DNA from 3 places in the Cytobacillus solani genome. Region 3 is predicted to be linked to each of the others. Evidence: a T-box and tRNA genes for the amino acid it is inferred to sense, from the RefSeq annotation. Region 3 holds a T-box; the other regions hold tRNA genes.

Region 1 (3,761 bases), 1.9 Mb from region 3:
ACTTCGGGAGAAGGGGTGCTTTTTAGGGTGAATAGCCCTGAAAAGCCGCAGTGAATAGGCCCAGGCGACTGTTTAGCAAAAACACAGGTCTCTGCGAAGCCGCAAGGCGAAGTATAGGGGCTGACGCCTGCCCGGTGCTGGAAGGTTAAGAGGAGGGGTTAGCTTACGCGAAGCTCTGAATTGAAGCCCCAGTAAACGGCGGCCGTAACTATAACGGTCCTAAGGTAGCGAAATTCCTTGTCGGGTAAGTTCCGACCCGCACGAAAGGCGTAACGATCTGGGCACTGTCTCAACGAGAGACTCGGTGAAATTATAGTACCTGTGAAGATGCAGGTTACCCGCGACAGGACGGAAAGACCCCGTGGAGCTTTACTGTAGCCTGATATTGAATTTCGGTACAGCTTGTACAGGATAGGTAGGAGCCTTGGAAGCCGGAGCGCCAGCTTCGGTGGAGGCATCGGTGGGATACTACCCTGGCTGTATTGAAATTCTAACCCATGCCCCTGATCGGGGCAGGAGACAGTGTCAGGTGGGCAGTTTGACTGGGGCGGTCGCCTCCTAAAAAGTAACGGAGGCGCCCAAAGGTTCCCTCAGAATGGTTGGAAATCATTCGAAGAGTGTAAAGGCATAAGGGAGCTTGACTGCGAGACCTACAAGTCGAGCAGGGACGAAAGTCGGGCTTAGTGATCCGGTGGTTCCGCATGGAAGGGCCATCGCTCAACGGATAAAAGCTACCCCGGGGATAACAGGCTTATCTCCCCCAAGAGTCCACATCGACGGGGAGGTTTGGCACCTCGATGTCGGCTCATCGCATCCTGGGGCTGTAGTCGGTCCCAAGGGTTGGGCTGTTCGCCCATTAAAGCGGTACGCGAGCTGGGTTCAGAACGTCGTGAGACAGTTCGGTCCCTATCCGTCGTGGGCGCAGGAAATTTGAGAGGAGCTGTCCTTAGTACGAGAGGACCGGGATGGACGCACCGCTGGTGTACCAGTTGTTCTGCCAAGAGCATCGCTGGGTAGCTATGTGCGGAAGGGATAAGTGCTGAAAGCATCTAAGCATGAAGCCCCCCTCGAGATGAGATTTCCCATAGCGTCAAGCTAGTAAGACCCCTGAAAGATGATCAGGTTGATAGGTTTGAGGTGGAAGCGTGGTGACACGTGGAGCTGACAAATACTAATCGGTCGAGGACTTAACCATAAATGATTACTCTACTTCTTCTTTAACATTATCTAGTTTTGAGAGAATAAATTTCAATTTTTCTCTTGAAAAAATTAAAAAAGACGTTATAATAAAACTTGTCTTCAAAAAAGTTTGGTGGCGATAGCGAGAAGGTCACACCCGTTCCCATCCCGAACACGGCAGTTAAGCTTCTCAGCGCCAATGGTAGTTAGGGGCTGTCCCCTTGTGAGAGTAGGACGCCGCCAAGCTTTAATAATGGAGGATTAGCTCAGCTGGGAGAGCATCTGCCTTACAAGCAGAGGGTCGGCGGTTCGATCCCGTCATCCTCCACCATTACTTTATTATGCCGGCCTAGCTCAATTGGTAGAGCAACTGACTTGTAATCAGTAGGTTGGGGGTTCAAGTCCTCTGGCCGGCATGTTTCCTAGAAAGAGCCATTAGCTCAGTCGGTAGAGCATCTGACTTTTAATCAGAGGGTCGAAGGTTCGAGTCCTTCATGGCTCACCATTTAAATAATGCGGGTGTGGCGGAACTGGCAGACGCACTAGACTTAGGATCTAGCGCCGCAAGGCGTGGGGGTTCGACTCCCTTCACCCGCATCATTTTTATCTGCGGAAGTAGTTCAGTGGTAGAACACCACCTTGCCAAGGTGGGGGTCGCGGGTTCGAATCCCGTCTTCCGCTCCAATTACTTGCCGGGGTGGCGGAACTGGCAGACGCACAGGACTTAAAATCCTGCGGTAGGTGACTACCGTACCGGTTCGATTCCGGTCCTCGGCACCACTTTAAAAAATAGCGCCCGTAGCTCAATTGGATAGAGCGTCTGACTACGGATCAGAAGGTTATGGGTTCGACTCCTTTCGGGCGCGCCATTTAAAAACGGGAAGTAGCTCAGCTTGGTAGAGCACTTGGTTTGGGACCAAGGGGTCGCAGGTTCGAATCCTGTCTTCCCGACCATTCATATTTTATGGGGCCTTAGCTCAGCTGGGAGAGCGCCTGCCTTGCACGCAGGAGGTCAGCGGTTCGATCCCGCTAGGCTCCACCATAACTCTTATAACTATATTTTGGCGGTGTAGCTCAGCTGGCTAGAGCGTACGGTTCATACCCGTGAGGTCGGGGGTTCGATCCCCTCCGCCGCTACCAAAATATTTAGGATTGCATTTAGGACCTTTAGCTCAGCTGGTTAGAGCAGACGGCTCATAACCGTCCGGTCGTAGGTTCGAGTCCTACAAGGTCCACCATATTTATTATTCGGAGGAATACCCAAGTCCGGCTGAAGGGATCGGTCTTGAAAACCGACAGGCGGGTCAAACCGCGCAGGGGTTCGAATCCCCTTTCCTCCTCCATTTAATTTAATAATACTATCGCGGGGTGGAGCAGTTCGGTAGCTCGTCGGGCTCATAACCCGAAGGTCGCAGGTTCAAATCCTGTCCCCGCAATATGGTCCGGTAGTTCAGTTGGTTAGAATGCCTGCCTGTCACGCAGGAGGTCGCGGGTTCGAGTCCCGTCCGGACCGCCATTTTTAAAATAATACATAACGTGGCTCAGTAGCTCAGTCGGTAGAGCAAAGGACTGAAAATCCTTGTGTCGGCGGTTCGATTCCGTCCTGAGCCACCATTTAGTATATTGCGGGTGTAGTTTAGTGGTAAAACCACAGCCTTCCAAGCTGTTGTCGAGGGTTCGATTCCCTTCACCCGCTCCATTATTTATAATATAATGGGCCTATAGCTCAGCTGGTTAGAGCGCACGCCTGATAAGCGTGAGGTCGATGGTTCGAGTCCATTTAGGCCCACCATGAATGATTTATTATTCCGCAGTAGCTCAGTGGTAGAGCTATCGGCTGTTAACCGATCGGTCGTAGGTTCGAGTCCTACCTGCGGAGCCATCATATGGGGAAGTACTCAAGAGGCTGAAGAGGCGCCCCTGCTAAGGGTGTAGGTCGGGTAACCGGCGCGAGGGTTCAAATCCCTCCTTCTCCGCCATATGCTGGCCCCTTGGTCAAGCGGTTAAGACACCGCCCTTTCACGGCGGTAACACGGGTTCGAATCCCGTAGGGGTCATAAGAAAAAGCTGTCAACTATAAGTTGGCAGCTTTTTTTTCGTCTAGCAGGTAATTTGAATAGAATTTCAAAAAGACCAAACGCTCGATAAAATTCGGCAAGTGCTAGATAAGACAAAAAAGTTGCTCGATAAATTCGGAAACATGCTAGGTAAAATAAGATAGTTGCTTGAAAATGTCCGAAACCTCCCATATTCAATCGAAAAATGTGCGGAACATTCAGTGTGCAGCTAGATTTATAACGAACATATGCTAATGAATATAAAAAGATCTTTTTTTGGCAGCAAATAGCTAATCAAACTTTACTTCTCTTTCCTCTAGCTTTCTTCCTGGATTGTTCAAGTCAATATCAGAAGTAATTCCAGTAGATGGCCCTCTAAATAAATCTCCTACTGCAAGTATTTTTCCATCAGGCGCTTCGAATAAAGGCGTTTTTACTTCATTTTTAGTTGCTTCATTAATTAAGTACTCTTCCTCTTTATTGCTCAATACAGTATTCCACCTTTCAAAAATTACTTTTCTTAGT
Region 2 (3,761 bases), 1.9 Mb from region 3:
ATATTGAATTTCGGTACAGCTTGTACAGGATAGGTAGGAGCCTTGGAAGCCGGAGCGCCAGCTTCGGTGGAGGCATCGGTGGGATACTACCCTGGCTGTATTGAAATTCTAACCCATGCCCCTGATCGGGGCAGGAGACAGTGTCAGGTGGGCAGTTTGACTGGGGCGGTCGCCTCCTAAAAAGTAACGGAGGCGCCCAAAGGTTCCCTCAGAATGGTTGGAAATCATTCGAAGAGTGTAAAGGCATAAGGGAGCTTGACTGCGAGACCTACAAGTCGAGCAGGGACGAAAGTCGGGCTTAGTGATCCGGTGGTTCCGCATGGAAGGGCCATCGCTCAACGGATAAAAGCTACCCCGGGGATAACAGGCTTATCTCCCCCAAGAGTCCACATCGACGGGGAGGTTTGGCACCTCGATGTCGGCTCATCGCATCCTGGGGCTGTAGTCGGTCCCAAGGGTTGGGCTGTTCGCCCATTAAAGCGGTACGCGAGCTGGGTTCAGAACGTCGTGAGACAGTTCGGTCCCTATCCGTCGTGGGCGCAGGAAATTTGAGAGGAGCTGTCCTTAGTACGAGAGGACCGGGATGGACGCACCGCTGGTGTACCAGTTGTTCTGCCAAGAGCATCGCTGGGTAGCTATGTGCGGAAGGGATAAGTGCTGAAAGCATCTAAGCATGAAGCCCCCCTCGAGATGAGATTTCCCATAGCGTCAAGCTAGTAAGACCCCTGAAAGATGATCAGGTTGATAGGTTTGAGGTGGAAGCGTGGTGACACGTGGAGCTGACAAATACTAATCGGTCGAGGACTTAACCAAAATGAATTACATGATGTCTGTCTGTTATCTAGTTTTGAAGGAATAATCCTTTAACTAAAAATAGTCTGGTGGCGATAGCGAGAAGGTCACACCCGTTCCCATCCCGAACACGGCAGTTAAGCTTCTCAGCGCCAATGGTAGTTAGGGGCTGTCCCCTTGTGAGAGTAGGACGCCGCCAGGCTAGGCCCTAATGTTGGGCTATTTTTTTCGTCTAATTTAATATGGGCCCCTTGGTCAAGCGGTTAAGACACCGCCCTTTCACGGCGGTAACACGGGTTCGAATCCCGTAGGGGTCACCATTTTGGAGGATTAGCTCAGCTGGGAGAGCATCTGCCTTACAAGCAGAGGGTCGGCGGTTCGATCCCGTCATCCTCCACCATAATTTTATTATGCCGGCCTAGCTCAATTGGTAGAGCAACTGACTTGTAATCAGTAGGTTGGGGGTTCAAGTCCTCTGGCCGGCATGTTTCCTAAAAAGATCCATTAGCTCAGTCGGTAGAGGATTGCGGAGACTTGCAGGTCGAAGCATTCATCCTTGAATAGCAAGTTGTAGCAATCTGTGACAAATCACGCAGGGATTTGGAACACAATTAGGACTGATATCAAAGATTAGGAAATAAAATTTCGTTTTGGAGCCATTAGCTCAGTCGGTAGAGCATCTGACTTTTAATCAGAGGGTCGAAGGTTCGAGTCCTTCATGGCTCACCATTTAAATAATGCGGGTGTGGCGGAACTGGCAGACGCACTAGACTTAGGATCTAGCGCCGCAAGGCGTGGGGGTTCGACTCCCTTCACCCGCATCATTTTATTTGCGGAAGTAGTTCAGTGGTAGAACACCACCTTGCCAAGGTGGGGGTCGCGGGTTCGAATCCCGTCTTCCGCTCCAATTATTTGCCGGGGTGGCGGAACTGGCAGACGCACAGGACTTAAAATCCTGCGGTAGGTGACTACCGTACCGGTTCGATTCCGGTCCTCGGCACCACTTTAAAAAATAGCGCCCGTAGCTCAATTGGATAGAGCGTCTGACTACGGATCAGAAGGTTATGGGTTCGACTCCTTTCGGGCGCGCCATAAAAACGGGAAGTAGCTCAGCTTGGTAGAGCACTTGGTTTGGGACCAAGGGGTCGCAGGTTCGAATCCTGTCTTCCCGACCATTCATATTTTATGGGGCCTTAGCTCAGCTGGGAGAGCGCCTGCCTTGCACGCAGGAGGTCAGCGGTTCGATCCCGCTAGGCTCCACCATAAACTTACTTCAAATAGGCAGTTCTATTTTAGCTGCTTTGTTTATTTTTTCGGAGGAATACCCAAGTCCGGCTGAAGGGATCGGTCTTGAAAACCGACAGGCGGGTCAAACCGCGCAGGGGTTCGAATCCCCTTTCCTCCTCCATTTAATTTAATATTACTATCGCGGGGTGGAGCACGATCGAAAACGCTTCGAAGGAATTACTTCAGCGCACCGATTGAGCTGCTGCTTGAATAATCTTCCCGAAATCGGGGCGGTTATTTTAACTGTAAGATAATAGCATAATTAAAAATTTATAGTATTACTATCGCGGGGTGGAGCAGTTCGGTAGCTCGTCGGGCTCATAACCCGAAGGTCGCAGGTTCAAATCCTGTCCCCGCAATATGGTCCGGTAGTTCAGTTGGTTAGAATGCCTGCCTGTCACGCAGGAGGTCGCGGGTTCGAGTCCCGTCCGGACCGCCATATTTTTTCCAGTAGGGACCTACTGTTAATATATAGTTTATTGTGTGGCTCAGTAGCTCAGTCGGTAGAGCAAAGGACTGAAAATCCTTGTGTCGGCGGTTCGATTCCGTCCTGAGCCACCATTTTTTTTATCCTTTTTTAACCTTCATTCAATATGGAGGGGTAGCGAAGTGGCTAAACGCGGCGGACTGTAAATCCGCTCCTTCGGGTTCGGCAGTTCGAATCTGCCCCCCTCCACCATTTTCATTCTAAATATGGCGGTTGTGGCGAAGTGGTTAACGCATCGGATTGTGGTTCCGACATTCGTGGGTTCGATTCCCATCAGCCGCCCCATTTGAGTAATTTATATAGAATTGGTTAGATCATGTAGATTTTTCAATGATGTAATTGATGATGATATTTCAATGGGCTATAGCCAAGCGGTAAGGCATCGCACTTTGACTGCGACATGCGTTGGTTCGAATCCAGCTAGCCCAGCCATTATTTTTTAAGGCGGCATAGCCAAGTGGTAAGGCAGAGGTCTGCAAAACCTTTATCACCGGTTCAAATCCGGTTGCTGCCTCCAATTTTAATATGCGGGTGTAGTTTAGTGGTAAAACCACAGCCTTCCAAGCTGTTGTCGAGGGTTCGATTCCCTTCACCCGCTCCATTATTTATAATATAATGGGCCTATAGCTCAGCTGGTTAGAGCGCACGCCTGATAAGCGTGAGGTCGATGGTTCGAGTCCATTTAGGCCCACCATAAATGATTTATTATTCCGCAGTAGCTCAGTGGTAGAGCTATCGGCTGTTAACCGATCGGTCGTAGGTTCGAGTCCTACCTGCGGAGCCATTTTTATAATTGGGGAAGTACTCAAGAGGCTGAAGAGGCGCCCCTGCTAAGGGTGTAGGTCGGGTAACCGGCGCGAGGGTTCAAATCCCTCCTTCTCCGCCATACATATATCATGCGCCTTTAGCTCAGCTGGATAGAGCATACGCCTTCTAAGCGTACGGTCAGAGGTTCGAATCCTCTAAGGCGCGTAAAAAAGTAATTCAAATAATAAGTAAAAGGATAGCTGACCATAGTGCATTAGTATGGTTAGCTATCCTTTTTTGCTGCCTGTTAATTTGGTACAATATTTCAAAATAGATCATTGAGGTGTTAGCAATCAATGTGCGGCCGATTCACTCTTACAGCAACATTCACTGAAATTATTCATTGATTTGAGATCGATGCTGCAATAGAAGAAGAATTATATAACCC
Region 3 (3,761 bases):
ACACCAGCACGGCTTAAATATATGAAGACGATTCATACAGAACTTGGAAATATTACCGATGTGGTCAATCGGTTGGCTCTTGCTCATCCGGAAGTTTCCTTTCGCCTCATCCATAATGAACGGAAACTTCTGCATACGAACGGGAACGGGGATGTAAGGCAAGTATTAGCAGCTATATACGGAATGAATATCGTAAAAAAAATGGTGCCGGTCAAAGCCACTTCCCTCGATTTTCATATTAGCGGGTATGCGGCGTTACCTGAAATTACTAGAGCTTCACGGAATTATATTTCCACAATGATCAATGGACGCTTTATCAAAAATTATCCGCTCGCTAAGGCGATTCAAGAGGGGTATCATACATTGCTGCCAATTGGGCGCTACCCAATTGTCCTTTTGAATATTGAGATGGACCCGCTTCTTGTAGATGTCAATGTCCATCCATCTAAAATGGAAGTGCGCCTGAGTAAAGAACAGGAATTAAATGAACTTGTGACGGGTGCAATTAAGAATGCATTTAAGGCACAAGAATTAATTCCCACAGGTTTTACAGAACCTAAAGCGGTTAAGCCGAGAGAGGAACAAATCTTTTTAGAACTGGATCATGTTCCAGTCATTAAACCTATTCGAGAAATGAATATTGACGATTCAAGACCTTCTTATATTCGTGAAAATATGATACAAAATGAGTCGAAGAAAGATATTCTTTCCATCTATTCCAATGAAATGAATGAAGAAAGAGAAATTGCTGCCCATTCGTATGAGTCTGATATGGAAGAAAAATCTTTTGAGGTAAGCAAAGAATCTCATTTTAAACAATTCATTCAGCATCAAGCTTCAAGAGTTCCGCCTCTATACCCAATTGGGCAAATGCATGGGACATATATATTTGCCCAGAATGAGAAGGGACTGTATATCATCGATCAGCATGCGGCCCAAGAACGAATCAAATACGAATATTTTAAAGAAAAGGTTGGCCAGGTGGAAAGTGAGCTCCAAGAAATGCTAATTCCACTAACTTTTGAATACTCAACCGATGACTATATAAAAATTGGTGAGTATAAAGCGGAACTAGAAAAAGTAGGCGTATTCCTCGAGCCATTTGGACACAATAGCTTTATTATTCGTTCCCATCCGCAATGGCTTCCAAAAGGGGAAGAGAAAGAAATCATAGAAGACATGATCGAGCAGCTCCTTTCTATGAAAAGAGTAGATATCAAAAAGCTAAGGGAAGAAGCTGCCATCATGATGAGCTGTAAAGCTTCAATTAAGGCAAATCATCATTTAAGAACTGATGAAATCCAAGCCTTGCTTGATGAACTTAGACACACAACAGACCCATTTACATGCCCGCACGGACGGCCTATCATCATACAGTATTCGATTTATGAGATGGAGAAGATGTTTAAGCGGGTGATGTAGGTTAAAGCAATGGAAAACCCTTGATAAAATAAGGTTTTCTGTTGCTTTTTTTATGAATTCTTCTTAACGACCTATTTGTAATCCTCTATATAGCTATTGACTAAACCAATTATTTAGGCTAAGATATTTTCAATTAATTCGGAATATACGGCTATGAAGAGAAGAGTAATTTTGATTAATTATTTGCAGAGAGCTCCGGTAGGTGGAAAGGAGTAATAATGATCTTAATGAAAAAAGGCTTGGAGCTTTGCACGGATCTAAGAGCGTTCTTAGTGATACTGCGACGGGATCTCCCGTTAAAGAGATAGGGTATAATCAATTATTAAAAAATTGCCGTACCCGAAGAGGTTGATATGGTGATATATCAATAAACTGAGGTGGTACCACGGAGCTATAAACTCTCGTCCTCAAGATGAATAATCTTGGGGGTGGGAGTTTTTTTGTTGTTTTGAAGTATAAAATCGAATGTAAAGACCTACTAAACAAGCTAAAAGACTGGAGTGAAAAGAATGAGTAGTGAACAAACATCTTTTAGAATAGAGAATTTATTGACCTTAAAATCACAGGGGATTCAAGTATATCCTGAAAAGTTTTCTACAAATTGTGAACTTTATGAAGCCACTCAACTTGAAGACGGAACTTCTGGAGTCCGAGTTGCCGGAAGAATAATGAGTATTAGATACTTTAGCAAATTAAGTTTTATTACTATTTCAAATATACAAGGATGCTTACAACTTCTTTTGAAAAAGGATGAGATTGGCGATGAACCTTTTAATCAATTTCATAATTTATTGGATATAGGAGATTTTATCGGTGTAGATGGACGTATGTATACGACTAAAACGAATGAGAAAACACTTCGTATTGAAAGCTATGTGTTTCTTGGGAAGGCGTTGCGTCCGCTTCCAGAAAAATGGCACGGTTTAAGCAATGTTGAACTACGATATAGACAGCGTTATTTAGATTTAATGATGACAAGAGAGACACAAAATCGTTTACTAGCCAGATCCAAAATGGTTCGTGCCATTCGCAGATTCTTTGAGGACAACGAATTCTTAGAAGTAGAAACACCAGTTTTACAGCATTCTTCATCAGGGGCTTTAGCTAAACCTTTAAGGACATATCATTACTCTTTAGATACAGAATTAAATTTACGGATTGCACCTGAAACCTATTTAAAAAGGTTAATTGTAGGTGGTTTTACCAAAGTATTTGAATTTGCAAAGTGTTTTAGGAACGAGGGGATAAGTCCTCAACATCTTCAAGAATTTACAATGGTTGAAGGATATGCGGCATACTGGAATTATGAGGATACAATGAAATTAATGCGTGATATGGTTCTGTTTGTTCTGGCTCAAACCTTTAATACAACTACCATTACCATTCAAGGCCAAACGATAGACTTTTCGATAGAATGGGACATTGTCACTTTCAAAGATTTAATCTTAAAAGACACAGGGGTTGATATAGACCTTTTTCCTGATGTGAAAAATTTATATCAAGAAACGTTGAGGAAAAATATTAACTTAGGACAATTAGATATTGAATCTCTAGGAAGAGGTAATTATATTGATCATCTATACAAGAAAATGTGTCGACCAAAATTAGTTAAACCTACATTTTTAATTAAACACCCTATTGATTTATCCCCATTAGCTAGAGCCAATGATCTAAACCCTGCTTTATCAGACCGGTTCCAATTAGTTGTGAATGGTGCAGAAATTATTAATGCATATTCAGAGTTGGTTGACCCACTCGAACAAAGAAGACGGCTGGAGGCTCAAGCCCATCTTAAAAGTAATGGAGATTTAGAAGCTATGGAAATGGATGAAGATTATCTAACAGCAATGGAATATGGGATGCCCCCTATTTCTGGTTGGGGATTTGGAATTGAACGCCTTTTAATGGTACTTACGGATAGTGATACAATTAAAGATTGTGTTTTATTTCCATTAACTAAAAAAATATAGCCTTTCCCTCAATATAAGATTCGATATTTAGACAAAGTTGAGAGTATAAAGACAGTTACAAAGTAAATATAGAACAAAAAGTTATAAGGAAATTGTTTTTTCTTTAATTAAAGGGTAGCGTTAATTTACGATTTGGATCTAAGTCAATATCTTGGACATAAAAAAGTTAAGTCCCATTCCTTATGCTGCTCGGCATAATGTTTCTACTTCATCTGGTGTTAAATAGTTTATTGCGCCATGAATTCGCTTTCGGTTGTACCAGCTTTCAATGTAAGTAAATAAGGCTACTTTTGCAGTTTCAAAGTCCAGATATCGGTTCCTATAAACCTCTTCTTTTTTCAATGTTGCATGAAATGATTCCATACATGC

The links. A T-box is a leader RNA that pairs with one kind of tRNA and senses whether it is charged. The one in region 3 lies ahead of lysS (lysine--tRNA ligase), so its partner is inferred to be a tRNA-Lys.
Region 1: it encodes a tRNA-Lys, which carries the amino acid that the T-box ahead of lysS (lysine--tRNA ligase) is inferred to sense. The anticodon was not compared.
Region 2: it encodes a tRNA-Lys, which carries the amino acid that the T-box ahead of lysS (lysine--tRNA ligase) is inferred to sense. The anticodon was not compared.

What each region holds. Positions count from the first base shown of each region.
Region 1 covers NZ_CP041305.1:2,929,023-2,932,783, forward strand. Annotated here, with positions in the region: rRNA gene FI644_RS14650 (23S ribosomal RNA) at 1-1,195, shown strand, start outside; rRNA gene rrf (5S ribosomal RNA) at 1,309-1,425, shown strand; tRNA gene FI644_RS14660 (tRNA-Val) at 1,435-1,510, shown strand; tRNA gene FI644_RS14665 (tRNA-Thr) at 1,523-1,595, shown strand; tRNA gene FI644_RS14670 (tRNA-Lys) at 1,609-1,684, shown strand; tRNA gene FI644_RS14675 (tRNA-Leu) at 1,695-1,776, shown strand; tRNA gene FI644_RS14680 (tRNA-Gly) at 1,789-1,863, shown strand; tRNA gene FI644_RS14685 (tRNA-Leu) at 1,871-1,959, shown strand; tRNA gene FI644_RS14690 (tRNA-Arg) at 1,972-2,048, shown strand; tRNA gene FI644_RS14695 (tRNA-Pro) at 2,057-2,133, shown strand; tRNA gene FI644_RS14700 (tRNA-Ala) at 2,146-2,221, shown strand; tRNA gene FI644_RS14705 (tRNA-Met) at 2,243-2,319, shown strand; tRNA gene FI644_RS14710 (tRNA-Ile) at 2,341-2,417, shown strand; tRNA gene FI644_RS14715 (tRNA-Ser) at 2,430-2,522, shown strand; tRNA gene FI644_RS14720 (tRNA-Met) at 2,542-2,615, shown strand; tRNA gene FI644_RS14725 (tRNA-Asp) at 2,619-2,695, shown strand; tRNA gene FI644_RS14730 (tRNA-Phe) at 2,718-2,793, shown strand; tRNA gene FI644_RS14735 (tRNA-Gly) at 2,805-2,878, shown strand; tRNA gene FI644_RS14740 (tRNA-Ile) at 2,895-2,971, shown strand; tRNA gene FI644_RS14745 (tRNA-Asn) at 2,987-3,061, shown strand; tRNA gene FI644_RS14750 (tRNA-Ser) at 3,068-3,158, shown strand; tRNA gene FI644_RS14755 (tRNA-Glu) at 3,165-3,236, shown strand; gene FI644_RS14760 (hypothetical protein) at 3,527-3,724, opposite strand.
Region 2 covers NZ_CP041305.1:1,559,802-1,563,562, reverse strand. Annotated here, with positions in the region: rRNA gene FI644_RS08030 (23S ribosomal RNA) at 1-813, shown strand, start outside; rRNA gene rrf (5S ribosomal RNA) at 878-994, shown strand; tRNA gene FI644_RS08020 (tRNA-Glu) at 1,038-1,112, shown strand; tRNA gene FI644_RS08015 (tRNA-Val) at 1,117-1,192, shown strand; tRNA gene FI644_RS08010 (tRNA-Thr) at 1,205-1,277, shown strand; tRNA gene FI644_RS08005 (tRNA-Lys) at 1,446-1,521, shown strand; tRNA gene FI644_RS08000 (tRNA-Leu) at 1,532-1,613, shown strand; tRNA gene FI644_RS07995 (tRNA-Gly) at 1,625-1,699, shown strand; tRNA gene FI644_RS07990 (tRNA-Leu) at 1,707-1,795, shown strand; tRNA gene FI644_RS07985 (tRNA-Arg) at 1,808-1,884, shown strand; tRNA gene FI644_RS07980 (tRNA-Pro) at 1,891-1,967, shown strand; tRNA gene FI644_RS07975 (tRNA-Ala) at 1,980-2,055, shown strand; tRNA gene FI644_RS07970 (tRNA-Ser) at 2,108-2,200, shown strand; tRNA gene FI644_RS07965 (tRNA-Met) at 2,365-2,438, shown strand; tRNA gene FI644_RS07960 (tRNA-Asp) at 2,442-2,518, shown strand; tRNA gene FI644_RS07955 (tRNA-Phe) at 2,565-2,640, shown strand; tRNA gene FI644_RS07950 (tRNA-Tyr) at 2,675-2,758, shown strand; tRNA gene FI644_RS07945 (tRNA-His) at 2,776-2,851, shown strand; tRNA gene FI644_RS07940 (tRNA-Gln) at 2,924-2,998, shown strand; tRNA gene FI644_RS07935 (tRNA-Cys) at 3,010-3,083, shown strand; tRNA gene FI644_RS07930 (tRNA-Gly) at 3,094-3,167, shown strand; tRNA gene FI644_RS07925 (tRNA-Ile) at 3,184-3,260, shown strand; tRNA gene FI644_RS07920 (tRNA-Asn) at 3,276-3,350, shown strand; tRNA gene FI644_RS07915 (tRNA-Ser) at 3,362-3,452, shown strand; tRNA gene FI644_RS07910 (tRNA-Arg) at 3,465-3,538, shown strand; partial or broken gene FI644_RS26810 (GNAT family N-acetyltransferase) at 3,737-3,761, opposite strand, start outside.
Region 3 covers NZ_CP041305.1:4,840,598-4,844,358, reverse strand. Annotated here, with positions in the region: gene mutL (DNA mismatch repair endonuclease MutL) at 1-1,422, shown strand, start outside; T-box leader at 1,567-1,834, shown strand; gene lysS (lysine--tRNA ligase) at 1,932-3,392, shown strand; one part of gene FI644_RS24355 (IS3 family transposase) at 3,573-3,761, opposite strand, start outside.